DNA from 3 places in the Leuconostoc carnosum genome. Region 2 is predicted to be linked to each of the others. Evidence: predicted binding sites of a transcription regulator. Region 2 holds the regulator's gene; each other region holds the start of a gene.
The links. The regulator Rex, encoded in region 2, represses fermentation and respiration genes when NADH is low (regulators of the CRP and FNR family bind a similar motif). The targets are predictions, from matches to a motif close to TTGTGAANTANTTCACAA.

Region 1: a site for Rex is predicted at 5,848-5,865, ahead of adhE (bifunctional acetaldehyde-CoA/alcohol dehydrogenase). Genes of this name have one in related genera too.
Region 3: a site for Rex is predicted at 6,050-6,067, ahead of adhP (alcohol dehydrogenase AdhP). Genes of this name have one in related genera too.

Annotation. Positions count from the first base shown of each region.
Region 1 covers NZ_CP042374.1:933,412-943,855, forward strand. Annotated here, with positions in the region: gene FGL89_RS04635 (Rrf2 family transcriptional regulator) at 1-397, opposite strand, end outside; gene FGL89_RS04640 (YhgE/Pip domain-containing protein) at 474-2,888, opposite strand; gene adhE (bifunctional acetaldehyde-CoA/alcohol dehydrogenase) at 3,003-5,705, opposite strand; gene FGL89_RS08625 (hypothetical protein) at 6,017-6,193, shown strand; gene FGL89_RS04650 (DUF6198 family protein) at 6,385-7,068, shown strand; gene FGL89_RS04655 (DUF805 domain-containing protein) at 7,122-7,598, opposite strand; gene FGL89_RS04660 (folate family ECF transporter S component) at 7,683-8,261, opposite strand; THF riboswitch at 8,305-8,409, opposite strand; gene ubiE (bifunctional demethylmenaquinone methyltransferase/2-methoxy-6-polyprenyl-1,4-benzoquinol methylase UbiE) at 8,477-9,187, opposite strand; gene FGL89_RS04670 (o-succinylbenzoate--CoA ligase) at 9,236-10,444, opposite strand, start outside.
Region 2 covers NZ_CP042374.1:673,945-684,388, reverse strand. Annotated here, with positions in the region: gene tsaB (tRNA (adenosine(37)-N6)-threonylcarbamoyltransferase complex dimerization subunit type 1 TsaB) at 201-911, shown strand; gene rimI (ribosomal protein S18-alanine N-acetyltransferase) at 895-1,452, shown strand; gene rimI (ribosomal protein S18-alanine N-acetyltransferase) at 1,403-1,837, shown strand; gene FGL89_RS03265 (ATP-binding protein) at 1,866-3,086, shown strand; gene tsaD (tRNA (adenosine(37)-N6)-threonylcarbamoyltransferase complex transferase subunit TsaD) at 3,288-4,304, shown strand; gene FGL89_RS03255 (redox-sensing transcriptional repressor Rex) at 4,435-5,085, shown strand; gene FGL89_RS03250 (lipid II:glycine glycyltransferase FemX) at 5,088-6,125, shown strand; gene FGL89_RS03245 (GtrA family protein) at 6,192-6,614, shown strand; gene FGL89_RS03240 (HAD-IIB family hydrolase) at 6,611-7,429, shown strand; gene FGL89_RS03235 (FUSC family protein) at 7,467-7,949, opposite strand; gene FGL89_RS03230 (nitroreductase family protein) at 8,083-8,823, shown strand; gene FGL89_RS03225 (type I phosphomannose isomerase catalytic subunit) at 8,910-9,890, shown strand; gene FGL89_RS03220 (mannose/fructose/sorbose PTS transporter subunit IIA) at 10,082-10,444, shown strand, end outside.
Region 3 covers NZ_CP042374.1:1,095,319-1,105,762, reverse strand. Annotated here, with positions in the region: gene FGL89_RS05545 (energy-coupling factor transporter transmembrane component T family protein) at 1-551, opposite strand, end outside; gene FGL89_RS05540 (ABC transporter ATP-binding protein) at 606-2,300, opposite strand; gene FGL89_RS05535 (ECF-type riboflavin transporter substrate-binding protein) at 2,353-2,919, opposite strand; gene FGL89_RS05530 (SAM hydrolase/SAM-dependent halogenase family protein) at 2,912-3,796, opposite strand; gene FGL89_RS05525 (hypothetical protein) at 4,205-4,744, opposite strand; gene adhP (alcohol dehydrogenase AdhP) at 4,964-6,019, opposite strand; gene gltX (glutamate--tRNA ligase) at 6,239-7,735, opposite strand; gene trpX (tryptophan ABC transporter substrate-binding protein) at 8,268-9,272, shown strand; gene FGL89_RS05505 (ABC transporter permease) at 9,269-10,168, shown strand; gene FGL89_RS05500 (ABC transporter ATP-binding protein) at 10,161-10,444, shown strand, end outside.

The sequences.
Region 1 (10,444 bases), 260 kb from region 2:
CTTGCTCTGCTTCATTAAATACAGATAGTACATCATCTGTTGCAACTTCCAATGCCTGTTGCACATCTTCCACGCGATTATCGGACTCTTGACTCAAGAAAATACGATCTGCTAATTGTGTTGAATGAATAAAACTTCCGGCACCTTCTATTGCTTGGTAGACATCAAGCAAAGTAATTTCAGCAATTGGTCGCGCTAACTTGAAGCCACCTTCTTTACTAGCAATCGCTTCCACGATACCAGAAACAACCAATTTCCGCATTGTTTTCTTCAAATAAGATTCCGAAACCTCTAGACGATCACTGAGCAAATAGCTTTTAACCGGTAGATCATCTTTTTGCAACGATAACATCACCAAAACAACCAAACTTTGTTCAACTGCACTTGACATTTTCATAATATTCTCCAGTGTCTCACTCTACCACCACTTAATGAAGTATAAAACAGCATCACTCATATCATTCTACTTCGGCTTATTCTGCCCAAATCAACTGATTATGTCGCAGTTTCCAATGATAAACACCCCAGGTTAATACCATTGACACAACACCTATAGTTAGCAAGATTGTCAAATCATTAGCTACACTGCCACCGATAGAAATTGTTTCACGGAAAGCGTGTACAGAATAGGTCATCGGTACCCAAGGATGGATAGCTTGAAAGAAACCATTTGATAATTCAATTGGATATGATCCTGCACTGGCACTCAGCTGAAGGACCATCAAGACCAGCATAATACCCGATCCAAGCTTACCAAATAATACATTGAATAACAAGACAAGTTGATTAAAGGAGAACGCTGCCACCAGTGCTACAACAAATACCATCACTGGACGCGCAGCATTTAATCCATCAACCAATACTAATAGCGTCGTCATCACTACAGCTTGCCCAATCCATACTGGAAAATTAACGGTTTGTTTATCTGCCCACCAAGCAAAACCACTTCTTGGTTTCTTGGCAACAGTCATAAAGTCATAAATTGTACTTAACGTAATCATACCAACAAACAAACCAACTGACATCATATATGGTGCCATGCCTGTCCCATTATTTGCAACATTGGAAAGATTTGTGTTCGCACTTTTAGTGGGTTGAGTTAATGCATCAACATTACTTTTATCGTTATGAACTGCTTCTAATTGAATCGCACCTGTAGCAAGTTTTTCAGCCAATGTTTTCGTACCAGATTGTGCTTCATTCAAGGCCGAAGTTGCTTGTGCTGTGCCAGTTGTCAATTGCTGAGCACCACTATTGAGCTGACCAGCGCCACTATTAAGTTGCGCATTTTTAGCTGATAACTGGCCCAACCCACTATTCAATTGACTCGTACCTGCGGCTAACTGTGAGTTGCCACTAGCGAGTTGATTCGCACCAGTATTGAGTTGTGATGAAGCGGCAGTTACTTGTTTCTGACCAGCATTCAGAGTAGCTGCTCCAGTAGCTAGTTTTTGAGCGCCAGGTACAGCTTGTTGTGATAAACCACTACTGATAGTTATTAAACTACCGTTCAAAGTCTTGATGGCTTGTTGCGCATCTGAAGTTGCTTGTGCCCCTTGACTTAGTTGTTGTAGTTTAGGTAGTACAGTAGTTAGTTGACTTTGCAAATTTTTTAAAGCTGGTAAGGCTTTTTGAAGCGGTTCTAACGATGATTGTAAGTTTTTAGCTGCTGCACCACTAGCAACTAACCCCGTGTTCAATTGATCTGATGTTTGAGAAATATCTTGAAATTGTTTAGCAGCAGAAGGGTTTTTGGCGAGAAATGCGGCAAAGGCCGGATCTTTCATTAATTGTCCGAATTGTGCTTTCATCTTGTTTCCAGCTACCGCTGAACCTGTTAGACTAGTGTTCAATTGATTTGAGGCTGCCGTAATTGCGCCATTATCAACATTAACAGTTGTTGTAGGGATATTATTCAAAGTGGACTTCAAATCATTCAATCCACCTGTCAATTGTTGTAGCCCATTATCGAGTGTCTTTAAACCCCTTGCTTTAGCTTTCTGTTGCGTATCAATTTGATCACTGACCGCTCTCAATTGATCAGCTAATTGCTGAGCACCAGTGGCTAATTGTTGACTCCCTGATTCTAGTTGAGGTGCACTTTTAGCTAACTGAGAGGTTCCGGATGCTAATTTATTGGCCCCTGAAGCCGCTGAAGCAGCACCGTTTACAAGTTTATTAGAACCACCATTAGCTTGCGATACACCGTTAGTATATTGCGATAACCCATTAGCCAATGTTGATGTGCCAGAGGTCAAAGTCTGCGCACCATCATGCAACTTAGCACTGCCATCAGCAAGCTGACCCAGCCCATTATTCAACTGATTTGCGCCATTGGATCCAGATTGGAAACCCTTTTGTGAAGAATTAGTGGCTGACAAAATCGTTTCATTATAAACTTTCTGTAGTGATTTTGTCACACTAGCTTGTATCTTATCGGCAGCAGAACTCGTCATTTTTTCAGCGATGAAACTTTGTCCGGCATTATGGGCGATAGCAATTTTTGAAGTCGTTGGTTTCTTATCTAATAACGAACCAGCATTTTTTGTAAAATCGCTAGGAATGGTAATTGTCATGTAATAATGACCTTGTTTTAAACCATCTTTTGCTTTTTGAGCAGACACTTCGCGCAATTTCAACGGTTGATCTTTCATCAGTTTATCCGTTAAATCTGTACCCAAATGTTGTGTTTTACCGTTTATTTTGGCTGCTTTATCTTGATTAACAATAGCCACAGGCAGATTATCTACTTTACCATACGCATCCCACAACGATGATAAAAAAATAACCGCATAAATACTAGGAATTAACGTGATTCCTACTAATAATAATTTTAAACCACGTAATTTACTAATGCGCTGCCATTCCGCGCTTCGCCAAAATTTCATAACGCCACCCCTTTATTTTCGTGTACTTTAAATATCTATGGATATATTATATACACGGTTAGGGATAATTGTAAACAAAAACACCAAAATTTCTTTTGATGTTTTGTGGACCTTTTATAATTGATCTCTCAATAATTGCTTAATTTCATCCAAACTTGGTTGGCGTGGGTTACCAGGTGTGCACTGGTCATTATAGACAAGATCTGTCAACGCATCAATGTTACGTTCCAAATCTGCCTTTTTAACGCCGTTACCAGTTAGTGTCTGATCAACTTCAACTGACTTAGCCAACTTCTTAATGGCTGTAATCAAAGCATCAACTAATTCAGCATCCGTGCTGCCCTTCAAACCAATATGACGTGCAATATCGGCGTAATCTTTTTGCGCTGTGTAAGTTTCATAACGTGGGTAAGGCGTACGCTTAACGTTACCTGTGACCGCATTAAACTTAATAACATGTGGCATCGCAATAGCAATAGCCAATCCGTGTGGTAATTCAAATTCACCACCAACTTTATGTGCCAAAGAATGATTAATACCTAAGAAGGCATTGGCAAATGACATACCAGCCAATGTTGAGGCGTAGTGCATCTTTGTACGTGCTGTTTGACCTTCTTTAGTCGGGTTCTTTGGATCGTAACGGTATGATTCTGCTAAGTTATCAAAAATCAACTTAATAGCTTGCAAAGCCCAAGGGCGTGTGAATTCTGATGCCATCACTGACACGTATGACTCCAAAGCATGAGACAAGGCATCTAGTCCAGAGAAAGCAACGGTACGCTTTGGCACTGTCATAACAAACTCAGGGTCAACAATCGCAACTTCAGGTGTCAATTCGTAGTCGGCCAATGGGTACTTCACATGAGTTGTATCATCAGTAATCACAGCAAATGGTGTTACTTCAGAACCTGTACCTGAGGTAGTTGGAATGGCCACCATTTGTGTCAAACGTGCATGATAGAATTTTACAATACGCTTACGAATATCCATGAACTTCTGTTGCAATTCCATGAATAACGCTTTGATTTGCTCTTCATCCTCCAAAATACCTTCGTTACGTGTTGAATACTCGTACAAGAAGCGACCAATCTTACCGGCGTCAAGTGCTGAACCACCACCTAGTAGGATAACTGTATCAGGCTTGAAAGCAGCCATTTGGCGAGCAATATCCACAGCTTGTGACAAGGTTGGATCTGGTTTAACTGAACCGTAAATATTTGTTTCAACTTGTTCTTGACGGAGTTCTAACTGACTCAGAACTTTACCAACGAATCCAAATTGTACCATACCAGGATCAGCTACAATGAAAGCACGATTGATTGAAGGTAAATCTTGTAAATAAGTAATCGCATTTGATTCATAGTAAACTTCTTTTGGTAGTCGTACCCACTGTGGGCGGTTACGACGGCGAGCTACTGTTTTAATGTTAAGCAAATCATATGTTGATAAGTTATGAGACAATGAATTTTTCCCCCATGATCCGGTACCAAGCGTCAATGATGGGCGCATAGCATCTGTATAAATATCGCCAACGCCACCAATTGAGTCAGGTTGGTTAACCAAGATACGTGATGCCCCAATAGCATCAGCATATTCTTTAATAAATGGATCATCTTGTGAACCAATTTGAATAGCCGCATTGTGACCAGCACCTTGATAATTTAACAAAGATTGCACTGTATCAATAGCTTCTTGGCGCTTTTCGACTTTATAAATAGAAAGCAATGGTGATAACTTTTCTGAAGACAATGCTTCACCAATATTTTTTTGATCTAATTCAAACAGCAAAACATCTTTGCCTTCGGGTACTTTAACACCAGCTTGCTCAGCAATCCAGCGTCCTGACATACCAGCAACCGGTCCAGCAACACCGTAACCTTCGGCATTTGCTTTGAAGACATAGTCAGCAATTTTCTTGTAATCTTTCTTAGGAACTAAGTAAGCGCCTTGATCTTGCAACTTTTTTAGTACTTCATCATAAATTGGTGATTGAATGACTGCTGAGTTTTCTGTGGCACAGATCATACCATTATCAAAACGTTTTGATAATAGTAAGTCAGAAACTGCACGATCTGTATCCACAGTTGCATCAAGATAAATTGCGCCGTTTCCTGCACCAACACCCATTGATGGGTTTCCTGATTTCAACGCTGCATTGACCATTGAAGGACCACCGGTAGCCAAAATTGAGGCGATGCCTGTATTTTGGATTAAAGCACTTGTACCATAAATTGAGGGCTTCTCAATCCATTGGATAAAGTTCTTTGGTGCGCCAGCCTTAACTGCAGCTTCATAAACGATCTGGGCTGCATGTGCTGATGATTTCTGCGCTTGTGGGTGGAAAGCAAAGATAATTGTATTACGTGTCTTTGCTGTTAACATTGACTTAAAGATTGTTGTTGATGTTGGATTCGTGGTTGGTACGATACCAGCTAACACGCCAAGTGGTGCAGCCAATTCAACCTTCCCTTGAATTTTATCTTCATTAATGACACCAACTGTCTTATCAAACTTAATCGCATTATAAACTGATTCAGATGCAAAACGATTTTTAGTATCTTTATCTTCAACCACACCACGACCAGTTTCATCATGTGCTTCGTGAGCCAATACCAATGAATTTTGCGAACCAGCTAACGCCATAGCCGCCACAATTGTATCAACTTGTTCTTGTGTGAAAGTTGAAAATTCTGCTAACGCCTGTTGTGATTTTTTAACTAACTCGGCAGTCATTTTTTCAGCTTGTGCTTGTAAATTTGCCTTTTCTTCTGGTGTTAAAACCTTTTTTTCAGGTTTCTTTTCAGTTGCATTTGCCATCGTATGTACTCCTTTTTGTTTGCTCATTTATTAACAATATAAGTATATAACACCTTTGTTAAAAAAGCAACAATCTATCATAAAACATTTTAAAACGCATATAAAATAGCGTTTGTAAGCGATTACATCGCCTAATTCAATCTTGTGCATTCATTTACAAATCACTTGTTTTTAAGCGCTTACTAGCTTATAAAGTCATATCAGAGATTTATTTACCACAAATCAACATGCATTCGTGAATTCAAACAAAAAATTATCTAGACCAGTTATTTTTCAACTCGCAACCTTAGGTTACACCCTACGCAAACAATATGTTACAGCTATATTTGAAAAAGCATTCCCCTACGATTAATTATCTGTATAATCATAATTATCCTTATTTCTCAATGATATTATTGAATACGTTATCCAATAATAAAGCCATAGAAATATCAGAATTTATTCGTGGCTATCGTGCTGGGAAAAAGACAGCTGATAAGGCTCACTGACAATTGTTCGAAACATCATTTTAAAAGTCCTTAGAATTAATCAATTCTAAGGACTTTTAGCTTGTATTTTTATTGAATACCTATCCTAGGTAGTAATATTTAACGTCATTAATGCGTTTCAAAGCATAAAATGCATTACTTACTTTGCCATTACTGCTATAATTAATTAGTATCATCTCTGGGAGAATACTATGTACTATATCGACGGACAATTTTATCCACTAGGATTAAAACAAAAAATAAGTTTTTTCACTATCTCACTAGTCATTAATTCATTTGGCAATGGTTTAAGTGTTGCAACTGCAATGGGATCAGCACCTTGGACTGCTGGTGCAGCAAACTTGGCTCACATTACAGGGTGGCAAATTGGTATTTTCCTAGCTATCTTTGCAACGGTTGTTGCTTTTCTAAATATGTGGTTAGCCATGAGCATTAATTGGCCACGTTTGATTGGAAATGTTTTTTTCGGCCTGTCTTTTAGTTTTTTGGTCAGTGTTTTCGCTAACTTTTTTGTCAGTTTAGGTGTCGATTCTCTAGCCTGGTGGTGGCGTTTACCACTAAATTTCTTCTCAATTTGGACAATTGGCGTCGCAATTTCAATTTATCAACGAACCAACTGGATTTTACATCCTTTAGATGATTTAACCAATATTTTACGCTTTGATTACTTTCATGGTAATGCATCAAAAGCACAAATGAGCAATTTCATTATTGCCATTGCAATATCACTCATAGCTTTAGCTGTTAAACACAGTGTTGTCGCCTTAGGTATTGGCACATTATTTGCTTTTCTATTCCAAGGTCGTAATATTGCTTGGACAGACCGCCACATTTTCAAACACCTCGTACATGGTGATATTCACGGTAATTCGTAATCTAACCTTATATTTTATCAATAAAAAAGCGCCGACTTCTCGTCTACGCTTTTTTATTGGTATTTAGAACGTTTATTCGTTTTAGTAAACGTAAGCCACAGTGTAAATAGTAAATTTGGTACCATCAAGAAAGATTCGTAAGGCACTATGTCTAGGCCTAACGCGAGTAAAATTCCTGCCGCAATACAAGCTATAATGATTGGTAATAGTTGCCACCAACCTGAATAACCCATATCATGCAGTCGCCTAGTTTTTAAAGCTAGATTAGGCAAAATAACCACTACTGACATACAAACAGAAATCACTAATACCACAACTACTGTTTCTAAAAAAGATGATGAATTATTCTGAAAATGACCATGTTGACCAAAAAAAGTACCTAGTCCTGCAATAAGCACAATCACTATCGCTAAACTGATGTAAATTAATCCCCAAAACCAAGCCATCCAATTGTAAGCACTACGCGAACTTGAGCCTCGAAATGTATGGTACTTCTTAAAAAAATCAACTAATGATTCCCAAGCCGACATATATACTCCCCCTAAAATCAAATATTATCATAACATTGTTTGATTTTTATCACAATAAAAAAAACAGCCTAAGCTGTTTGACAATTATTTATGAAAAATCTGTTTTGTTGCCTGTTTCACTGCTGTATTATTCAAGAAAGCATAGGTAATGATAACTTGAATAGGATACATCATGGCAGACTTAATCGCACGTGGTATTAATAATGTAATAAATGAATCAACCGTGTGCACATGGGAATACATAATAAATAGCCATACTGTATTTAACCCAACATTCACAACTAGTGTAATTAACCCAACTGCCATTAATATTCTCAGCCAACTGACATGTAACTGTTCATAATAAAACAGTGCATAAATGAACGCCGCAACAATAGCACTCAATGTAAAACCAAGAAAAAATGTACCACTTGGATTCACAATGGTAGCATTAACGACATCCAATATAGCCGCAATAAACATTGTCCATATAGGACCATACCATTTAGCAATCAGTGACATCGCAACAAACACAAAACTCACTTTAAGAACATTCGTTCCAACAGTTAGTTTCCCAAGAGCTAAATCAAGCCCCATAAGCAAAGCAAGTACCACAAATTGACGAATGTCTAATTTGGGTAAAGTCCAAGTGTCCCTAACACTTGTAGAATTTTGAACTGACATAGTTCTGAACCTCCGAGTGGAGTGTTCACCGAAAAAGGTACATTTTGGTGAATGTGATATCCGCACCGCATAAATGTTTTACCATTTACTTCGTTGAAGGCCCACATTCCGTTTCCTTCACACTTAACGCGCAGATATCTACCCCGTTTATTTTGTCATATTGACTTCCATATTATAACATCTTTCAACACGAACAATGACAAAACAATTATTAATTACTTTGTGGCATAATGTGCTGCAGCCGCGCCTAAATTAAAGCGTGAAATGGTTACTTTTTTAAAGCCCGTGTTTAACATCAGCTTACCAAGCGTCATATAGTCCATAAAATTTTCAGTTGTTTGATCTAAATATTGATATTCAGTATATTTTCCATTAGCAAATATTTTACCGAAAACAGGCATCACTTTACCAAAATATAATTTCCAAAATGGTTTGATTATACGATTATCAGGTTGTGATGTTTCCAGTACAACTAATTGACCACCTGGTTTTAAAATACGAAACATTTCTTGCAAACCTAGTGTTGGATCTGGTAAATTTCGCAAGCCAAAACCAATTGTTACAATGTCAAATGTATGATCATCAAAAGGCAAAGCCATTGCATCCCCTTGTACAAGGGTAATTCTATCAGGGTAATCACTCAAGTCCACCTTTTTTTGACCAATAGCCAACATTTCTTCACTAAAATCAAGACCAGTGACGTGAGTCGTTTCATCACTACTATCAGCCAAAGCCAAAGCCCAATCGGCCGTACCTGTCGCTAAATCAAGAATTTGTGCGCCCATAGGTATTGTCATCTTAGACATAACCTTTTGACGCCATTTTTTGTGTGTACCGAAAGAAATAATATTATTCATTTTGTCATATTCAGGCGCAATTGTATTAAACAATGCCTTTACATCTGTATTTTTGGGTGATAAAGCCATATTATTTAAGCTTGATACTGTGACATGTTCTCAAGCTTTCCTCCTCTGTTATTGTAATTCCTCTAATTCAGGTACGTCTGCTGCGAAATAACGTCTTTGCACTTTCCCGCTAGCCGTACGATACCATTGTTTAGCAACGTAAAAATGCTGTGGTACTTTATAATGCGCTAATTTTTCTCGACCAAATTGCCTTAATTGACGCGCAGATACATGCGTATCTGAAACGACTGCAACTGGGACTGAACCCCACTTATCATCAGCCACGCCAAAAACAACTATCGCATCCAATCCCGGCATGTTGGCGTATGCTGACTCTACTTCATCTGGAAAAATATTTTCACCACCAGAGCTAATCATATCCCCTTCACGCCCTTGAATATATAAAAAGCCATCCGCATCAAAATAACCAAAATCTTCTGTATTAAACCAACCATCTACTATATTATTAGATAATTGCTGGGAATTATTTAAATACCCTACCGTCAAGGTTGGCGTTTTGATCCAAATATTACCGGTAGTCGCTGGCTGACCTTGAGTATTACGTATTTCAACTGACACTGGGAATAGTGGTTTGCCAACAGATCCTAGTTTAGTTGTTATACTAGCGGCATCAAGTGCCACAACTTGTGATGCTGTTTCTGTCATACCATAGGACTGAATAATTGGAATTTGATGTGATTGTGCCTTTTCTAACGTTATTCGGTTTGTCGGCCCACCACCTAAAAGCATGGCTCTAAACTGCCGATTATAATTGGCATGCTCAGATAACTGACCCACTAATTGTTGGAGCATTACCGGTACAACAGACATTGTTGTAATTGTATCATGAACTAACATATGGTTGATTTTTTCTGCATCAAATTTATCTATTAATATCACGTGCATACCATAAATCAAACTACGCATTAAAATGGAAAAGCCGCTAATATGAAAAATTGGTACAACCGCCAGCCAACTATCTTCAGCTGTCACACCAAGGTTCAAAGCACTGCCCACTGCTGACATAAAATGATTATGAAAAGTTTGCATCACACCCTTTGGTCGATTTGATGTACCTGAAGTATACATGATGCTCGTGACAAATTCATCAGGAAACTCGGCCATTGGCTGTATCTTTTTCCCTTCAGGTAGGGATGAAAATTTTAATTGACGATTAACAGCCAATACCCCATCATAGGCATCATCCGTTAATAATAACGTGACACCTGCATCCTGTAGCTGATAATTAACTTCATCAACGGATAACCGACGATTGAT
Region 2 (10,444 bases):
ACAATTTTCACCTTATAATATTGGCAGGTGTTATTGTGACAGGAAGAACAAAAAATTTGGCTAAATTAGACAATTTGCCTTAAGTTTACGCTACTAACGTTGGTGTTATAACACCAATTATGCCTTATCAAGAACCGCTTAAATAACAAGTACTTGCACAACCACCGTAAGGTGGTCTTTTTTGTGTTAAAATATAACTTATGAAGATTTTAGCATTTGATACAAGTAACCAACCACTGACCGTGAGTTTGGCGGAAAATAATCAGGTTTTACATGTCTTTTCGACTAATGAGGCACGCAACCATTCCATTCAGCTGTTGCCCGCAATTAAAGAGACATTGGCAACTGAAAATTGGGCTTTACAAGATATTGATCGTATTGTCGTGGCACAAGGTCCTGGGTCGTTTACAGGGTTACGTATTGGCGTGACTGTTGCTAAAGTGTTGGCTGATACGCTTAATACTGAAATTGTTGGCGTTTCAAGTTTAGCTGTCTTGGCTGCGCAAGTTACTAGCACACAACTCGTAGTGCCACTTTTTAATGCACGAAATGATAATGTGTTTGCCGGTGTTTACTTAAATGGACAAAATGTGTTGGCAGATGAGCATCAACCAATTGCTAATTTGTTTACTTGGTTACAAAGTCGGAGTGAAAAGATAACGTTTATCGGTGATACCGATATATTTTTAGAAACGATACAAACAACTTTTGGCACGCAAGCAACAATAGTAAGCTCAGCGGAAAGTTTACCAGATGGATATGGTATCGTGAAGCTTGGGCAACAAGCGCAACCAGTGATTGATGTGGCAAACTTTAACCCAGAATACTTACGTAAAACGCAAGCTGAATTAAATTGGATTACAGCACATCCGGGTGAGGATAAACCTGAAAATTATGTTTTTGAAGTTTAATCATCATAAAAAATTGCCATTAATGTTGCCAAAATTTGAACAAAAGGTAATTGACACAAAAGGATATTCGTTTACATTACGTCGTGCCACCAGTCAAGATATTGACACTTTAATTAAAATTGAAGAGGCAGTTTATGATGGTCAAGCACCCTGGTTATTACGAGATTTTTTGAGTGAATTATCGCGACCGCATATCCGTCTTTATCTAGTAGCAGAACGCAATGCACAGATTGTCGCTTTTGCTGGCGGAGCATATCGTCGTGACACACAGGATATTCATATTACTAATATCGCGGTGCTACCGATTTGGCAAAATATTGGTTTGGGATCGACCATTATGACAGAAATTAGACTATTTGCTGAACAAATTGGTGTGATGACGATGACATTAGAAGCCAGAGCATCAAATAGTGGTGCGATTGCACTGTACCAGCGTTTAGGCTATGAACAAACAGGTATTAAAAAAGGGTATTATCTTGGAGACCATGAAGATGCGGTTTCAATGGCAAGAACAATTGACAATCAGAATAGCAACAATTAAAGACTTAGCTCATATTTTTGACATTGCTGACGTGGCATTTAACCCGTCACCATGGCCAAAAAGTGTCTTTGAACACGAATTAAATAGTCCACGTAGTCGATATTTTGTGACGGTTGGTGGTTTTGTGGGCGTAACGCAAATTTTAGATGAAGTTGAAATCGGTAGTGTTGCGGTTCATCCAGACTACCAACAACAAGGCATTGCACAAGCATTGTTAAAGAAGGTGTTGACTATGCCCGATGTGACGCGTTTTTTGTTAGAGGTAGATGCGACTAATACAGCAGCTATTGCGTTATATCGGAAGTTGGGATTTGAAGTTTATCATCACCGAAAAAAGTATTATAGAAATGGTCATGATGCGCTTATGATGGCCAAAAATGTGTGATGAAACGACGCCTTTAAGGAGTGATGTTATGACCAGCCAATTTATTCGTGGTTTTGCTGAAGATCAACAAAAACAAGAAGCATTATCAATTGATCCCAACATATTGTTATCACATCATTTAATGATTATTGGTGCCACAGGTAGTGGGAAATCAACATCGCTTTTGTCACTGATTAGCGCCATGCAAACTCTCAAACAAACAAATGTTGTTTTTGATGCAACAGGTGAATTTAGTGATATTCCTAACGCTGTACACTATAAACTTGGCGAAAATGCTAATTTAGATTTTGCTAATTTAACAGTTTCAGAAGTGGCTAGCTTACTTAATATTCACACGCCAATGTTGATCGAAAAACTTGCTCAAGCAATCGAATCACTTAAAATACAGAAAAATATTGTTAAAGAAACCGGCATTCTGAATAAAGTCAATAAAAGTATTAAGACGTTTGACAATGAGCGACGACAACTCAGAAGTTATGCGACAGACTATGATGCATTGTTGATTACTGAACAAATTATTCAAGAATTTAGTGTGCCGTATAGTGATGCGCAAGCCGACTATCAATTGTTGGGACAAGAATTAGATACATTGGCAATTCGTCAGTTGTGGTCAGAAATTTTAAATGTAAAAAATGTGCTTAATGCGCCAGATTTTAAACGTCTTTTTAATCTTCATCAATCTCGGTTATTGTCAGCTCACTTAACGACTCAAACTGATTTGTTTTATGTGCTCAAATTATTTTCTGAAAAAGATAGCCAAAATAAGACACTAGTTATTGATGTGAGTGCCATTCCTGCTGATAGTGCCACGAGTCGGCTCATATTATCAATTTTATTAAAGCAATTAATCACTTTACGCACGACTAGTCAACAACGGCTGCCAATTACAATTTATCTTGATGAGGCGCATCGGTACATGCCGGAGGCGTATCAGTCGCTCACTGACTCTGGTATTTTTAAAGTCCTGAGAGAGGGCAGAAAATATGGTATTTATGCTGTCGTTTCAACACAATCACCGTTAGATATACCAGCACAATTGAGAGGCCAATTTGGGAGTTTGTTAGTACACCAGTTAAATGATAGTGAAGAGCTGACGGCTTTGATCAGTAATCATAAGTTTAATCAAGCACGTGTACGTGATTTAGAGATCGGTGCTGGCTTCTTGAAGTTATTTAATCATGAGCCTGTGGCAGTAAATATTAGTGCGTCACATATAAAACATGAAACGCAATCACCAAGATTTCGTTAGGATTATTTTTTTGACAGCTTGAGTTTGGATTTCACTGTAGTCACGAGAACAAATTCGCACCAGTTTGGTATGCATCGTTCAAAGTAAAAGCCACAAAGCTAATTGTTAATTAAAAGAGATTACAGTATTTTAAAAACGTATTTTTCTAATGGAAGGAGCATGTGATAACGATTGCGAGTCGTTTAATCACATATTTATAAAATGACCAAAATTATATCCTTTGAATCAAGTGCAGATGAGACGAGCGTTGCTATCGTTGAAGACGGACACATTGTATTGAGCAATTCAGTTGCCACACAAATCAATTCACATCAACGTTTTGGTGGGATTGTACCAGAAGTTGCGAGTCGCCACCATATTGAATGGATTACACGCGTCTTAGATGATGCGCTATCATTAGCAGAGACGAAACCCGAAGATTTGGATGCTGTCGCTGTAACTTATGGCCCTGGATTAGTTGGTTCACTGTTAGTTGGGTTAATGGGGGCTAAAACTTTTGCATTGGCTCATAATCTGCCCATTATACCTGTCAACCATTTAGCTGGACATATTGCAGCAGCTAACTTCAATGCACCCATCATTTATCCGGCACTCGCCTTGATGGTTTCTGGTGGACACACTGAATTGGTGCTCATGCGTGAAGAAAATCATTTTGAAGTGCTTGGTGAAACGCGTGACGATGCTGCAGGAGAAAGTTTCGATAAAGTCGGTCGATTATTAAAATTACCTTACCCAGCAGGTAAAACAATTGATGACATGGCGCATAGAGGTCAAGCAACAATTAAATTTCCAACTGCTATGGCACATGAAGATAATTATGATTTTAGTTTTTCAGGCTTGAAAAGTGCGGTAATAAATTATGTGCATCACGCTGACCAAAAAGGTGACACCATCAATCAAGATGACTTAGCAACAAGTTTTCAAAATGCTGTTGTCGATGCTTTAATTGGCCGGACACGTCGCGCATTACAAAATTTTCCAGTTAGAAGTTTTGTTTTGGCTGGTGGTGTTGCAGCAAATAGTCAGCTACGAGATGAATTAAAGATACTATTAGAAGATTTTTCACAAACAGCATTTATTCCAGTACCGTTACAATATACAGGTGATAATGGGGCAATGATTGGCGCTGCAGGTTATTGGAATTTCAAGCAAAATATTTTTGCTGATTTAGACTTGAATACAGACCCAGGACTAGATTTTGAATTATTAAAACCATGACAAGATTGTGAATTTATCACTATCTTTTGTCAATGTACGTAGTTATATGATATAATAGTTATGCAAAAGTTCACAAAGTGAACTGATAAAATGACTTAACCTATGTAAAATTCATCTATTGGAGAATATCATGACACCACAACCTAAAATTCCTCGTGCTACGGCAAAGCGTTTGCCGATTTATTTTCGTTATTTAACTTTTTTGCATGATGCTGGCACAAATCGTATTTCGTCATCAGAACTTAGTGATGCAATTAAATTCGATGCAGCAACTATTCGTCGCGATTTTTCATATTTTGGTGCGTTGGGTAAACGCGGCTATGGCTATGATGTTAAAGCCTTGCTTGATTTTTTTGCCAATGTGTTAGATCAAGATAGTTTGATTAATGTCGCTTTAATTGGTGCTGGTAACTTGGGACAAGCACTACTGAACTTTAATTTCCATCAATCATCAAATATGCGTATATCGGCAGCGTTCGATGTTGATGAATCACGCGCTGGCACGATTTTATCTGGTGTACCTATTTATGATATGTCAGATTTGAAAGAACAAATCACAGCACAACGGATTAACATCGCTATCCTGACAGTACCACAAGGTGTGGCACAGGAAATTACAGACCAGCTGATAGATGCAGGAATTAAAGGGATTTTGAACTTTACACCACTACGTGTCACAGTGCCATCTGATGTACGTGTGCAAAACGTTGATTTGACCAATGAATTACAAACATTAGTTTATTTCATTGATAATTATGGTTCAATTACGACAGGATTATAAAAATGGCTGTTTTAGATTTAAATGACAAACAAAAAGTAATCGCATATCAGAAATTTGTTCGTGAGGATCCACGCGGTCAAGTAACCCAAGATCCTCTGTGGGGTGATTTGAAAGCTAATTGGGGACATGTTTATGTCTACCATGAAACAGATGGTCAGATTGATGCTGTGCTGACTGTTCTAACTGTTGAAGCAGTTCCAGGCAAACTATTAGGCTACGCTGGACGTGGCCCAATTGCTGATATCAATGATATTGGATTAATTAAAGCAATGATCCATGAAGCATTAGCGGCATTGCCAGATAATGTTTTTCTTATTCGTTTAGACCCAGAAGTGGCTTATAGCGATGGGTTAAATGAGGCATACAAGTCTGCTGGGTTTGTCACACGTAACCGTGATGTTGAACATATGCATGGTAATATTCAACCACGTAAAAATATTGTATTATATTATGATGGTCGTGGCGAAGGTGCTTCCCCGATTAACACTGAAGATGAGCTTATGCTACATTTTAAGCGCGATTATCGTAATCAAATTCGTCGTGCTGCTAAAGATGGGGTGACGGTAACGAATGGCGATAGTGAAGCTGATGTGCGTGCTTTCTTTGAAACATATGTTTTAATGGCAGCAGCGCAACATATTACGCATCGCCCGATTGATTACTTTTTACAGATGCAACAATTATGGCAAGGAACTGGCCTATTTAAAGTTTTCTTAGCTCATTTTGAAGGGCAAGTCATTGCGAGTGGTATTGGTTTTAGTTATGGTGACGAGATTTGGTATATGTATGCTGGTTCAAATCGTGACTATGCCAAGCATTATGCACCTTACGCTGTACAATGGGAAATGCTAAAGTGGGGTCTGTCACTTGGTAAAGTTGAGTACGATTTCGGGGGCGTGGGAGACTTTGTACCTGAGGATGGTCTGTATAAATTTAAACACGGCTTTGCATATCATGACCCACATGCCGAATATATTGGTGAATTAGATTGGGTTATTGATGAAGCAGGGTACCAAGAGTATTTGAAACAATTTAGTTGATAAGCCGCCAAGTGGCGGCTTTCTTATTTAAATTATGATATAATTGGTAAATTAATCGGAGTAATAATGTTAAAATTAAAATCTTTGTGGACAAAATATGAGTCTGTTTGGTTGTATATTATATTTGGTGTTTTGACGACAATTGTCAATATCATTGTTTTTTTTGTGTTATATAACTTATTACATACAAGCCATACAATTGCCTATGTGGTTGCGTGGTTCTGGGCAGTATTATTTGCTTATTTAACGAATCGGGTATGGGTTTTTCACTCAAATAATAGTTCAGCATTGGCTATTATAAGAGAGATTTGGCAATTTTATCTTGCACGTCTATTAACAGGTATTATTGGCTATTTTATTTTGAGCTTTGGTGTCGATCTGTTACAACAAGATGCCAATATTTGGAATATCATACAAAATATATTTGTAATCGTATCTAATTTTGTATTGAGTAAATTGCTTATTTTTAAAAAAAGGAGTCATGAATGACAATTAAACTAATTGCCTCCGATATGGACGGCACATTTTTGACGGAAAATGATATCTATAGTCAGGGTCGATTTGAGCGTATTTTAGATAACCTACGGACAAGGGAGATTCGATTTGTAGCAGCCTCTGGACGACAAGTTAAAAATTTACAGGAGTTGTTCTTGCCAACAATTGATAAAGGCTATGAAATGGATTTTGTTGGCTCAAATGGGGCAATGGTTGCCACACTTCAAGAGCAGCTATATTCAGTTCATTTGTCGTTTGATCAGTTGCAAAAAGTAATTGATTGGAATGCTAGGAATCCTGAGTCAGCTGAAAATATTATTATTATGACAGGTGAAGAAGCAACATATGTTTCTAACCATGCCACCGGTCCTGTAGCTGAAATGGTTTTTCAGTTTTATCCAAATGTTAAACAAGTTGAAAAGTTGATGTTAGTGGATGATCGTATTCTAGAAGTGACTTTTGTGTGGCCAAATAATGAGGTGCAACAACATGTTGCTGCACTACGTGAGGTTTTTGGTGCTGAATTGCATGCTACGGGTTCTGGATTTGGCTCAGTTGATGTCTTAGGTAAAGGCGTTGATAAGGCAACTGGTTTACAAGTATTACAAGATTATTATGATGTGTTAGATGATGAGGTCATGACTTTTGGAGACAATAGTAATGATTTAGAAATGTTAAAAAAATACAAAAATGGTTTCGTGATGCCAAATGCTGAGGATTTTATGCTGGCTGCAATTCCTAATAAAGCATTAAATACGAATGTGAATGATGGTGTACTCGAAACGATTGAAATGTATTTGGGCATTTAAATTCATAATTAGATCAAAAAAAAATAAGACGTTAGTCTTATTTTTTTTGATCTGGTGAGGCAAAACGATTGACGCTGATAGCAACCAAAACACCAATAAATGTGTCAACAATTCGATCAATAACATATAATACGGTAGCTCCAGCGGGGATGTTAAGCGATATCATGAGTAGTGCAGCTAGTGCACCAATGACACCACTGTTAAAATTAAAACCATCCAAGAAAACAATTGCGATAATAACGAGTAGAGGCAATAATAGGATAGATACCCAAGCTGCATTATGTGTATGGACATGAACTAAGAAATATAACAGTGCCAAAAGGCCGCCAACGGTGTTCGAGATTAACCGAATTTTCGCAAAACTTAGTGTTTTATCCCAACTTTCACGTAACGCAAAAACGGAAGCTAGGGCTGCAACGAAAGGAGGACGCTTTAAAAAGTAGAAAGCTGTAATGATAATCATGACAGCTAACCCGGTCTTTAACGTGCGTAATCCCACACGAAATTTCCCAAATTGCATAAAACCCTCCTTAATATTCTTATTAGTTTATCATAAATATATGGTAAAATCTATGTATATTAGATTAAAGGAATGTGCAGAAATAAATGTCAAAGCGATATTTAGATATTTTAGTGCACAGGTGCGGGATATGATATCAAATTCAACGATCGATTTATTAAAGCAACATATGTCCATCCGTGCATTCACAGATGAACCAGTATCAGACGAAATGGTTGAAACTATTTTTACAGCTGCTTATGCTGGACCAAATTTTAGTAACTTGCAGCCAGTGACGTTTATTGAAATCACGGATCAACAATTTAAAGCTGATATTAGTGCACAGGTTGGTATGTCTTATATTGAAACAGCCACACGATTTTTCGTTGTTACTGTTGATTTTAACAAAGATTTAATTGGACTCGATGATGAAACACGTCGTCAAGCTGAAGCAAGACTATCTAATTATTCAATGCTAGAGGGTGGTGTGGTTTCTGCTGGTGTGGCATTGGCTCGTGCGCAAGTCGCAGCTGAGTCATTAGGATTAGGTTGCGTGACGATGGCTGGTGCGGTCGGTTCTTTTGAATTATATGAGGAACGATTACACTTACCAAAATTTGTTAAGGCTGTTATGGGATTTTCTGTTGGTTATCCGGCACAAAATCCAGGCATTAAGCCTAAACTATCATTGCCAGGTATTTTGATGACAGATAAGTATGATCAAAAGCAAATGGAACAAGCGGTGAAAACCTATGATGACGTCATGGTTAAATACTATGATAAACGGGGTGCAGATAATTCTTGGATTCGTAATAATGCTAAAGTATTAACACGCCAAGAGAATTTAACACCATTATCAAATTATCCAGTAAGAAAAGGGTTTAATTTAAGATAAGCCCTTTTCTTTTTTGTGGTAAAATGAAAGCGCATACATAATTTATTGAAAAGTAATGTATGAGTAACTAAAGGAGAAATAGCATCATGACTATTTTAATGTTAAAACCTGAATTACATCATAAAATTTGGGGTGGCACACAATTAAAACAATTTAACTATCAACTAGATTCTGACCACGTTGGGGAGGCGTGGGTGATTGCTGCACATCAAAACGGTGTGTCCACAATTACTAATGGCTCTTACCAAGGGCAAACACTATCTCAGTTGTGGCAAGAACACCCAGAATTATTTGGGGGTCACGATGCAGATGAAAAATTTCCTTTGCTAGTTAAAATACTAGATGCTAATGAGAATTTATCAATTCAGGTTCATCCTAATGACAAACAGTCGTCGGAAAATTTCGGTAAAACTGAGAGTTGGTATATCTTGGATGCCAAGCCGGGTGCGCAACTTTATTATGGACATCATGCCCAAGATGCTAAGGAACTGACTGAATTAGTTGACCAGCGCGATTGGGACAAACTATTACGTACATTGCCCGTGAAACGTGGTGATTTCTTCTACGTCCCAGCAGGGACATTCCACGCCCTAGGTTCTGGTATTTTAGCCTTAGAAATACAGCAGAGTTCAGATACGACGTATCGTTTTTATGATTTTGATCGTTTAGATAAAAAAACAAATCAGCCGCGTCCGTTACAAATTGAAGAAGCGCTTGCTGTTACAAAAGTGCCACATGTCGATCCAATTTTAAATCAACGCACGCGAATTCAAGATAATACAATTATAACGCGCTTACTCACGTCACCAAAATTTACAATTGACCGCCTGTCTATCCGTGGTGAAAGTCATTTCAACCAGCACCATAAGTATGAATTGTTCAATGTCATTGATGGTGATCTGAGTTTGACTGATGGTCAAGCAACTTATCAATTGAAAAAAGGTGATAATTTTATTATGTTAAAAGACACTGGTAACTACATGATAACAGGTGATGGTGAAATCATTGTTAGCTTTGTAACGCCAAAAAGTTATCAAAAACAAGAACTCGCTTACCTAGATAACTAAAAATATGACGTCGTTTTCAGAAAAAGTCATATGCTTTTTGTTCAATAATGAAAGCGTTTACTTTTATATGAAAACAGTGTATACTAATATTTGGAAAGAGATAATTTGGAAATTGTCTTGTAAGCGTTTACATTTTGGTGTTAATTAGCTATAATCAATAAGTAAACAATTTATTGAAAAGGAGATTATCGATGGTTAATCTTATTGTTGCCAGTCATGGTGACTTCGCCAAGGGCATTTTGATGTCAGGTTCAATGATTTTTGGAGAACAAGAAAACGTTGAAGTTGTCACATTCCAGCCTACCGAAGGACCCGATGATTTGGATAAGCATTATCAGGAAGCATTGGCAAAATTTGGTAATGATGATGATACATTATTTCTAGTTGATCTTTGGGGTGGCTCACCGTTTAATCGCGCTAGCTTGATTCAACAGCAGAATCCTGAACATACAGCTATTATCGCGGGGTTGAACTTGCCGATGCTGATTGAGGCTTATGGTGGACGGCTTGGTATGAATACTGCAGCGGACTTAGCTAAGTATTTAGTGCCAGTT
Region 3 (10,444 bases), 420 kb from region 2:
TAACCACGTGCCTGCTGTGCCAAACTAATCGTATGATAATCACTTTGAACATCAGGAATATACCGTAAGGTAATCGAGAACGCGTAAGCAATTTTGTACGGCACCCCAATTTTGTTTAATCCAGCTGAAAATTCGCTTGGGTTAGTGGTAAATAAAAGAATAATCGCCAAAGGCAGTGAAAAGAGATATTTAAGCAACAGATTAAATTCATAAAACAGTTGTTCTTGGGTAATCGACCAATAGCCACTACCAAAAATCACATGGCGTGTACCATATAATTGAGTACCGTATTGAGGTGCCAAAACAGCGATCATCACTAAATTAATCACTGCAAAAATTAACACTAATTTCAGCATGACAGCATACTCACGATATTTTATTTGTGCCGTTTGCATTAAAATCACTGCAAATAACCCAAGAGCAAACAAGAAACGTGTATCATATGATATCATCCCCATCGTCGTCAGTAACAAAAAACCAACCAGTTTCGACGTACCTGTTGTGTGATTTAGCCAAGTGTTTCTTTTCTTATATCCAAATAAATTATTCATTGTTTCACATTATTCCCCATAGCAGTTGCTGAAATTAATAGCTATCATAATTCATTACGGATTCCAGACTGGTTCAGTTACAATTGCAGCATTTAACTCTTCTGGATGAGAGATATCTAACCGTTCCGCCAATTGGTAAATACTTGTCGTACATAAACTTGCCATTTCAACTAGCTGCTCATTGGCAAGTAATTCTGCCGGTGTCGTATCACCAATTAACTGACCATTAACAATCACCAATGTCCGTTGAACAAAATTAGCAAGTAAATGCATATCATGTGTAATGATAATAATCGTTGTCTGTTCATTATGATTGATACGCGATAAAAACTTGAGTAAATTAGCTGTATGTGTCGCATCTTGACCCGCGGTAGGCTCGTCTAAAATCAAAATTTCAGGTGATAAAACAAGTACTGAAGCAATGGTCAGCCGCTTTTTTTGTCCAAAACTTAATGCCGATATTGGCCAATGTCGCATGCTATCCAAATCAATTAACTTCAAAACGCGACGAACACGTGTCTCAATGTCATCTTCTGAGACATGTCGTAAAATCAAACCACTAGCCACTTCTTCAAAAACCGTGGTTTTCGTAATCATGTGATTGGGATTTTGTAACACATAACCAATATGATCAGCACGTTCCTTAATTGACTGCTGTAACACGGATGCCCCATCCAACAAAATATCGCCAGAATCTGGTGTTAAAAAACCAGTTAATAAATGTGATAATGTCGTTTTACCAGAACCATTTTTACCAACAATACCTAAAATTTCACCTTGATTGATCACTGTGTGAAATTGTTTAAATAATGGTTGGCTTCTCTCATAACTAAAATCTAAGTCTTCAATGATTAGCTGTGGCGTTAAATGGCGGTCTCGTTTGACTGTTTGTTTGAGCTGCTCAATGGCTAATTTATGCTGGCTAACATCGACCGCCTTAACATCCGATATGCGCGGTATTGCCGTGATATCAATTTGCGCGCGTCGCAACAATTGAATGTATAGTGGTTCATCTAACCCGTTTTGAGAGAGAATACCAGACTGAATGATTTTTGTTGGTGTCCCATTAGCCACAATACGTCCCTGTGACATCACAATCACACGGTCAACATTTGCATTGAGCACCTCCTCAATACGATGTTCAATAATCACAACCGTTAAATCACGTTCTGTTTGTAACTTATCAATCATTGCCATAGCCGCAGCGCCTGCTGCTGGATCTAAACTAGCTAGTGGTTCATCAAACAATAATAATTTACCGTCATCAACCAATACACCAGCCATAGCTGTACGCTGTTTTTGACCACCAGATAACGCCTGTGGAGACAGCTCTAAGCGTTCTCCCAAGCCAAATCGTTTAGCCCACTTGGACACAGCTGTTTTAATTTTACCCACTGGTTGATGATCATTTTCTAAAGCAAAAGCAATATCTTCCGCTACTGTTAGACCAACAAATTGAGCATCAGAATCTTGTAAAACAGTCCCTGCTTGTAATGATAAATCAAACAGTGACTGATCCAATATGTCTTGACCATTTAAAGTTAATGAGCCAGATACATCACCAGGATAAGCTTGTGGTATTAAGCCATTCAATAGACGTAATAGTGTTGTTTTCCCCGACCCAGAAGCACCTGCAATCAAGACTTTTTCACCGGGATAAATCTGGAAACTTAAGTCGTGTAATGTTGGTTCTGCTTGTGCATGATATTTGAATGTCACATGTTTAAAATCGATTAACGGCGCTGTCATGATGTTTCCTTGACTTTCTATATGTACGCAGGATTAGAACCTGCTTGCTGAGTTATTCACTGCGAAGACTGCTCTTTTTGGGACGTGATTTCACGTAGGCCACCAAAAGTAGCGAACCAATCACAGCCACTGACACAATATTAACCACAGCTGTCACTGCGCCTTGTAAAAATACTTTTTGTGCTGCTTCTTTATAAATTAAAATATCTCCAACTGGTGCTACCACAACCCAAACAAATATATTAACAACAACTTGCCAGATATTGAATTGGATTAATTTTTTAGCTGTTAAATCACCATACTCTAATAATAAGAACCGTCTGCTGAGACCAAGTAAGAAGCCAAATAACGCGTCAGCAATAACCCATGACCACCATGGTGAGCCATAAGTCACGGCATCATTTAATGTGTGGCCAATGAACCCTACCAAAAGACCCACGACTGGACCAAATAAACCAGCAATTAATGCTAACCAACCTTCAGCAACGTTAATATTTGTATTTGAAATACCAGTTGGAATTGATATAAACTTCATCAGTACAAAAAATACGGCAGCCCCAATACCTGTTGCAACTACTGAACGTACTGAAAAACCATTTGATTTCTTTCTGTTATTCATTGTCTTCTCCTACTTTCTGTACTGTCTTGGTGAGTGTAACTTGCCAATCTGGCCCAGCCCCCACATGGTAGCTTTGCTCAAAACTACCAGTGTGTACACCCAAAGCCACCGTATAAACAGAATTAATATAAATTAGTGCTTCACCTGGATTAACGTCATTGAAAGTGTGTACATAAGGTAATAACTCATCAAACAGCATATGACCTTGATTTTTAATTTGTACACGCAATACATCACCGTACGACAACTGCAATTTTTCAAACTCATTTAATGGTATATTTGACCAGAGTGAACCAAAGTTGACATCAGTAATATCTATATTACCAACCAACTGTGGCTGGCCAGCCGTATTTTCTTGATAACGACCTGGCTGGATTGGCAGTTTAACCAAATCATCTGGTGCTAATGTTTGTCCATAATCATCATAATGAGTCTTCCCACTCGCTAATTGTGCCCCATTAAAGGCATAGATATCACGACCATGGAAAGTAGATGATTTTTCTGATCCTGGCAAACGTTGTGTCGTTTCATTAATCACACGTGCACTTTCAATCAAGTGATGTGACAATAAATGAGATAATGTGCCATTATCCGGTGTTACAATGTACTGTCCACTGATTGTTTTAGCGACGATTGATAACCGTTTAGAGCCAACACCTGGATCAACCACTGAGACAAAAACTGTCCCTGCTTGCCAATAACTAAAGGTTTGAAACAAACGAAACGACCCCTCAAAAATATTAAATGGTGCAATACCATGTGTTAAATCACTCACAATAATGTCATTTGAAACACCATAGGCGACGCCATGCATGGAGCTCACGGCACCATCTTGTAGCCCAAAATCAGTTTGCAAAACGAGATGTTTATTTGTCATATTCTTTAATGTGTCTGGCATGAATTGATTTAGTCAGTTCCGAATGAATCTGGTACTGAGGGACATCTGTACGAAACACGTTTCCTTTCAATATTGTTAAACTAATAAAAAATCCCTGTTAATTTGATAATTAACAGGGACGTAAAAACGTGGTACCACCCAAATTCAACGATAATTGAGATAAGCATTCCAATCATCATACTCTTAGTTGATAACGGTACTAACCGAATAAATAGCTTTCACTATTGATCTCTTCCACGCTCATCTTCAACACATTGCATCATGTCAGTTTCCACTACCCTGACTCACTTGTTTTCTGCGCCCTGCCTACTCTTCGCTTCACTGATTTATTAACATGAGTTAATTTTAAGACAGTTATTAACATTTGTCAATCAAACAACCATTTTATTAATCTGGCAAAATAATTTGTGTTGATGGCCCTTGTTTATCCGGCTTATTTTCTTGCTCCTGTACCAAATAACTCGGAAACAAAGTCAATTCTTTCTCTTCGAAACCCACAACCGATGAACCCAGAATACGTGTCACAAGTTCTAGTAACCGTTCTTCAAATATCTCTTTATCAATTGTCTCAATTTCTGGTTTTAAAGCTTGTTGATACATATTAATATGTACATTTGGTACGAGCGCATAGTCACGGCTGATTAACCCAGCCCATTCTTCAAATACTTCATTGGGAATTTCTTCGTTTTCGTTGGCAATAGGCATAAAATTAATACTAAACGTATTATTAGCTTCACCAGCCTCGTCAAACTCTGCTTTCGTGATATTGCCTTCAGTTAATTCCAAGGCAAAATCAAAATCAAAAGCACGTCGCTCATCAAAAATATGAATAAATCCCGCCGTTATTTGATCCTGACTAGCAGCATCTACGACACGTAGAATACGGTCACGCTGACCATTAAACAATTGTTGTGTAAAGTATGGCATTTTTTTATTACGTCGCAGGATCGCTGGTCCTTAAACTAAAGCAACCAAGCAACATATTTCCTCCACTGTATTTGTTACCCAATTCTAACACAAACTCGCTTCTCAGGTCACCAAAGCTCATGTTAAACTCAAAATTAGAAATCAAAGTACATTTTATTCATAAAAACAGCAGACAAGCTTTAAGCCAATCTGCTGTTTTTTAATATTTATTAAATCATATTAGAGTGTTGTGAAATCAAATACTTTACGGCCTGTAATACTACCAGCCTTCATTTCATCAATTACTTCATTCATATCGTTAAAGTTAACTTTTTCAACAATAGGCTTGACCTTACCTTCAGCACCAAATTGGAAAGCTTCCTTCAAATCAGCACGTGTACCAACTAATGAACCACGTACTTCAATGCCATCCAAAACTGTCTTAGCAATATTCAAAGCCATATCACCTTGTGGCAAAGCGACAGCTACTAACTTTCCCATTGGGCGAAGTGAGTTAACAGCTTGGTTAAATGCTGCTGCATTCACAGCAGTTACTTGTGCAGTGTGAGCGCCACCTGTTGCTTTTTGTACTTCTTCAGCAACATCAGCTACCTTTTTACGGTTAATTAACACTTCAGCGCCATTAGCCTTAGCAGCTGCTAACTTGTCATCATTCCCATCAATGACAGCTACGTGTGCACCAAAGACGTTATGAGCATATTGCACAGCCAAATTACCTAAACCACCAGCACCATGAACTGAAACCCATTGACCAGGCTTTGTTTCACCAACTTTAAGTGACTTATACATTGTGACACCAGCACATGTGATAGATGTTGCCTCAACAGGGTCTAAGCCATCTGGTACTTTAACGGCATACTGGGCATTAACAACAACTTGTTGTGACATCGCACCATCAACTGTATAGCCAGAATTACGAACTTTACGGCAAAATGTTTCATTACCTGAAACACAAAAGTCACAAACACCACAAGCATCGTAGAACCAAGCGACTGAAACACGATCGCCAATCTTTAAATAATCACTAGCGCCTTCAGCTAATTTTGATACACGCCCAACACCTTCATGCCCAACAACACGACGGAAATTACCATTACGTTGTCCTATTTCATTTGGATTACCAAAGTCACCACTAGCTACATGTAAATCTGTATGGCATAAGCCAACATATTCCATATCAACCAAGGCTTCGCCAAAAGCTAATGGCTTTGGCTCCCAATTATCTACTAAATCAACGTAACCATCTGGTGTTTCACGTACAATTGCTGCTTTCATGAGCAAACTCCTTTATCTTCGTGCGATTTCATGTGAACTATTTTACATGTAAATTGTACCCGTTTTGATAGTGATTGTAAAGGTTTGCATCTTTAAAATTACAAATTCTAAAAAAGTAAGTGAAATTTATCGTTTTTTGCACAATAGCATATAACTATACTCTGATTAGTGACTCAAAAAAAGTTTCTATGAAATTTAATTTCATAGAAACTTTGTCAATTAATTCAAATACTTAGTTTTAACATCAGCCATTGTTTGTAATACAGTTGCTTTATCCAAAACGACCAACATTTCAGGCAAATTTGGTCCTTGTACTTCATGTGTGGTGGCGATACGGATGGGATTCCATAGATTACGCCCTTTAATCTCAAGATCATTTTGGATTGCACGAATTGTATTCATGTAATCATCGGCAGTAGCTGTCTCGGGCAATGCAGTATAAGCTTTTTCCCAAGCTGAAAATACTTTACGCCCATCGTCAGATGTCAAGTAATCCAACATTTCTTCTGTAAGTTCACCTAGCGCAAAGAATGGTTGACGCACTAACTCCACAATCTCTCGCGTATAAGAAATACCTTCGACACCAGCGACTTTAATCACTTCAGTCAACCAGTCATTTTTTTCTTGCGCTTCAGCTTCAGAAACAAATCCCGCATCGACTAATTCTTGAATGAGTTGTGGCATGACATGATTCAAGTCACGACGCATCCATTGATTATTAATCCATTCTAATTTTTTCTGATCAAACTTAGCATTAGCCTTTGACAGACGAGTTTCATCAAACATTTGCTTAAATTCTTCAAGTGAGAAAATTTCATCTTCACCTTTGGGTGACCAACCAAGTAACCCAATGAAGTTTACCATAGCTTGTGGTTGATAGCCTAACTCTTTATATTGTTCGACAAACTGCAAGACATTTTCATCACGCTTTGACAACTTTTTACCTGTCTCACCATTAATTATCAATGCCATGTGACCAAACTTTGGAATATCCCAACCTAATGCTTCAAAAATCATCATTTGCTTAGGTGTATTTGAGACATGGTCATCCCCACGCAAGACATGCGAAATTGCCATTAAATGATCGTCAACAACAACAGCAAAGTTGTAAGTTGGCATGCCATCAGCTTTTTGGATAACCCAATCGCCACCAATTTCTTTGCCTCCAATTTCAATATGTCCTTTAACAATATCATCCCACGCATAGATTTTGTCTTCTGGTACACGAAAACGAATAACAGGCTTTAACCCTTGAGACTCAAATTCAGCATACTTAGCCTCACGCGCTTCATCTGATAAGCCTTTATATTCATAAACGTAATGTGGTGCTTGTTTAGCGGCTTGCTGCGCTGCACGTTCTTGTGCCAATTGCTCAGAAGTCTTATAAGATTTATAAGCTAAACCTTTTGCCAATAACTCGTCAATAAATTCTTGATAAATACCTTGCTCATTACGTTCTGATTGACGATATGGCCCGTATTCACCTGGCTTTTCAGGTGATTCATCCCAATCTAAACCAAGCCAAGCCAGATTATCTAGCTGTGACTTCTCACCGTCGGCAATATTTCTGGCTGCATCAGTATCTTCAATTCGAATAATGAATTGTCCGTTATAATGACGCGCAAAAAGCCAATTAAAAATGGCTGTACGCGCATTACCAATATGTAAATGTCCAGTTGGTGATGGCGCATAGCGGACACGAATGTCATTTGTCATGTTTCAAAATCTCCTATTTTGGAATTAATCATGTTTTGTCTAGATACTAGTATACAACATTCTACGCCTTAATTTCCAACACACTACGTGCAAAAACACAAAGTATCCTGACTAAAATTATAATAATGAATTAAATGTATAATAAACTAGACTAGGCATACCTAAAACCACTCTCTGATTGACCGAAATCAGACCTTATAATAGTTCTTTTATAACAAGCTAAGACTTGATTTTAAAAAACTATTGACAACTCATCAAATTCTTAGTATTCTTAATTTACAAACAACTCGGAGAATAATTATGCAAAATACATTAGCACAATTTAGCAATGCCTGGTGGCGTCGATAAAGTCAGCTTTTCGGTAACGGATAAAGCTGATGTTTAAAACATTCGTTTTATCCATACCGACGTATTTTGTGCAACATTTGAGTCTGTGTGGAAATATGCCATGCAGACTTTTCTTTTGACCTTGGAAAGCCCTGTGTGGCGAATCAAGGTCAATTTTTATTTTGAAGAAAATGTGGAGAATATTATGAATAAACGCCTTCTATCAACTATTGCTATTATTATTGCATTTCTAGCGGTAGCCTTTGTGATCACGAGTAAGCCCACACAGCAATCACGTACAAAAACATATGTTCCAACTGTGGGTATCTTACAATTAGTCACTCACCCAGCACTTGATGAGATTCATCGTGGTGTCGTTGCTGGCTTAAAATCCCAAGGTTATTCTGGTAACAAAATTAAAATTGATTATCAAAATGCCCAAGCTGATCAGTCCAATTTAAAAACAATGTCACAAAAGTTTGCTAATGAAAATGCTGATTTGGCAGTTGGCATTGCAACACCTGCTGCCTTGTCTCTCGCAAAAACGGCTGATGGTAGTAGTCCAGTCATTCTAGCAGGTATTACTGATCCTGCTGGTTCTGGTTTAGTGAAAAGTACAAAACGTCCTGGCAATAATGTGACAGGTACCTCTGGTGATTCACCCTTACAACAGCATCTCAGTGTGATCAAAAGAGTTGATCCTCAAGCTAAAAAATTAGGCATTATTTATACAACATCTGATCATGGTGGTGAATACAATGCTAAAAATATGGAAAAAATAGCCAAAAAAGCTGGTTATGACGTTAAGCTATATACCATTTCAACAACAAATGACATGCAACAAGTTGCTGAAACAATGGCAAATGCCGTCGACGTCGTCTATGCACCACAAGATAATGGTGTAGCAAGTGCCATGAAAACATTAATTAACATCACCAATAAGGAAAAAATACCTGTTATTCCAGCAGTCAATACGATGGTTAAAGATGGTGGTATCGCAACCATTTCAGTCAGTCAATATAATATTGGTTACCAAGCTGGTGTGATGGCTGGCCGTGTCCTTAAAGGTAAAGACACCGCTAACTACCCCGTCAAAACAATTACTAATGGCGATATGACAGTTAACTTAAAACAAGCGAAGTTATTGGGTATTAAACTGCCAACTAGCATGGTAACCGAAGCTGAAAATAAGGGAGAGGTATTCAAATGAGTATGATTGTATCAAGTATTGGACAGGGACTTCTGTGGGCTGTCCTTGGTATTGCTCTATTCCTAACATTTCGTATTTTAAACTTCCCAGATATGACAGTCGAAGGTTCCTTTCCTCTAGGTGCATCAACAGCGGTTACGATGATTACACATGGAATTAACCCCTTTGCAGCAACTTTAGCTGCCTTCTTCGTTGGAACAATTGCCGGTTTGATTACTGGTTTGCTTTATACAAAAGGCAAAATTCCTATTTTACTTGCGGGTATTTTAGTCATGACCGCTTCATTATCTATTAATTTACGAATTATGGGTTCAGCCAATATTTCATTGCTGGATCAAAAATCGATTTTTTCAATCAAAATATTGCAACATTTGCCTAAATATTTTGATTCCGTATTTCTAGGATTTGTTATCATTGTCATTATCACAGCTGGATTGATTTTCTTTTTGCAAACTGAACTAGGGCAAGCATTTATTGCTACTGGGGATAATCCTAATATGGCGCAATCCATTGGTATCCAAACAGATCGTATGACCATAATGGGCTTAATGTTATCAAATGGCCTTATTGCCTTAGGTGGTGCAGTTATCGCTCAAAACAATGGCTATGCAGATATTAATATGGGTATTGGTATTATTGTTATCGCCTTAGCTTCAATCATTATTGGTGAAGTTGTTTTTGGTGAATTAACATTGAACGAACGTCTGGTAGCCGTTATCATCGGCTCTATCTTATATCGCTTAGTTCTCTTAGTTGTCCTACGACTTGGTTTTTCAACCAACGATGTCAATCTTATCTCAGCAATTGTCTTGGCGGTCGCTATGATATTACCCCAGCTACGCCATGCCCTCAAACTCGACAAAGTCATTAAGAAAGGTGTTACCACACATGAGTAAACCAGTTTTTTCTCTCAAAGATGTTGTTGTCACTGTTGGAAATGGCATTCAAATTTTAAAATCAATTAACTTTGATATTTACGATGGTGATTTTATTACTGTACTTGGCACAAATGGTGCTGGTAAATCAACTTTATTCAATGCCATTGCTGGTAATTTAGCTATTGCATCCGGTGAAATTTTACATCATGATAAAAATATTGCACACGAAACCGCTGTCAAACGCACAGATTATCTTGCACGCGTTTTCCAAGATCCTAAAATGGGTACTGCCCC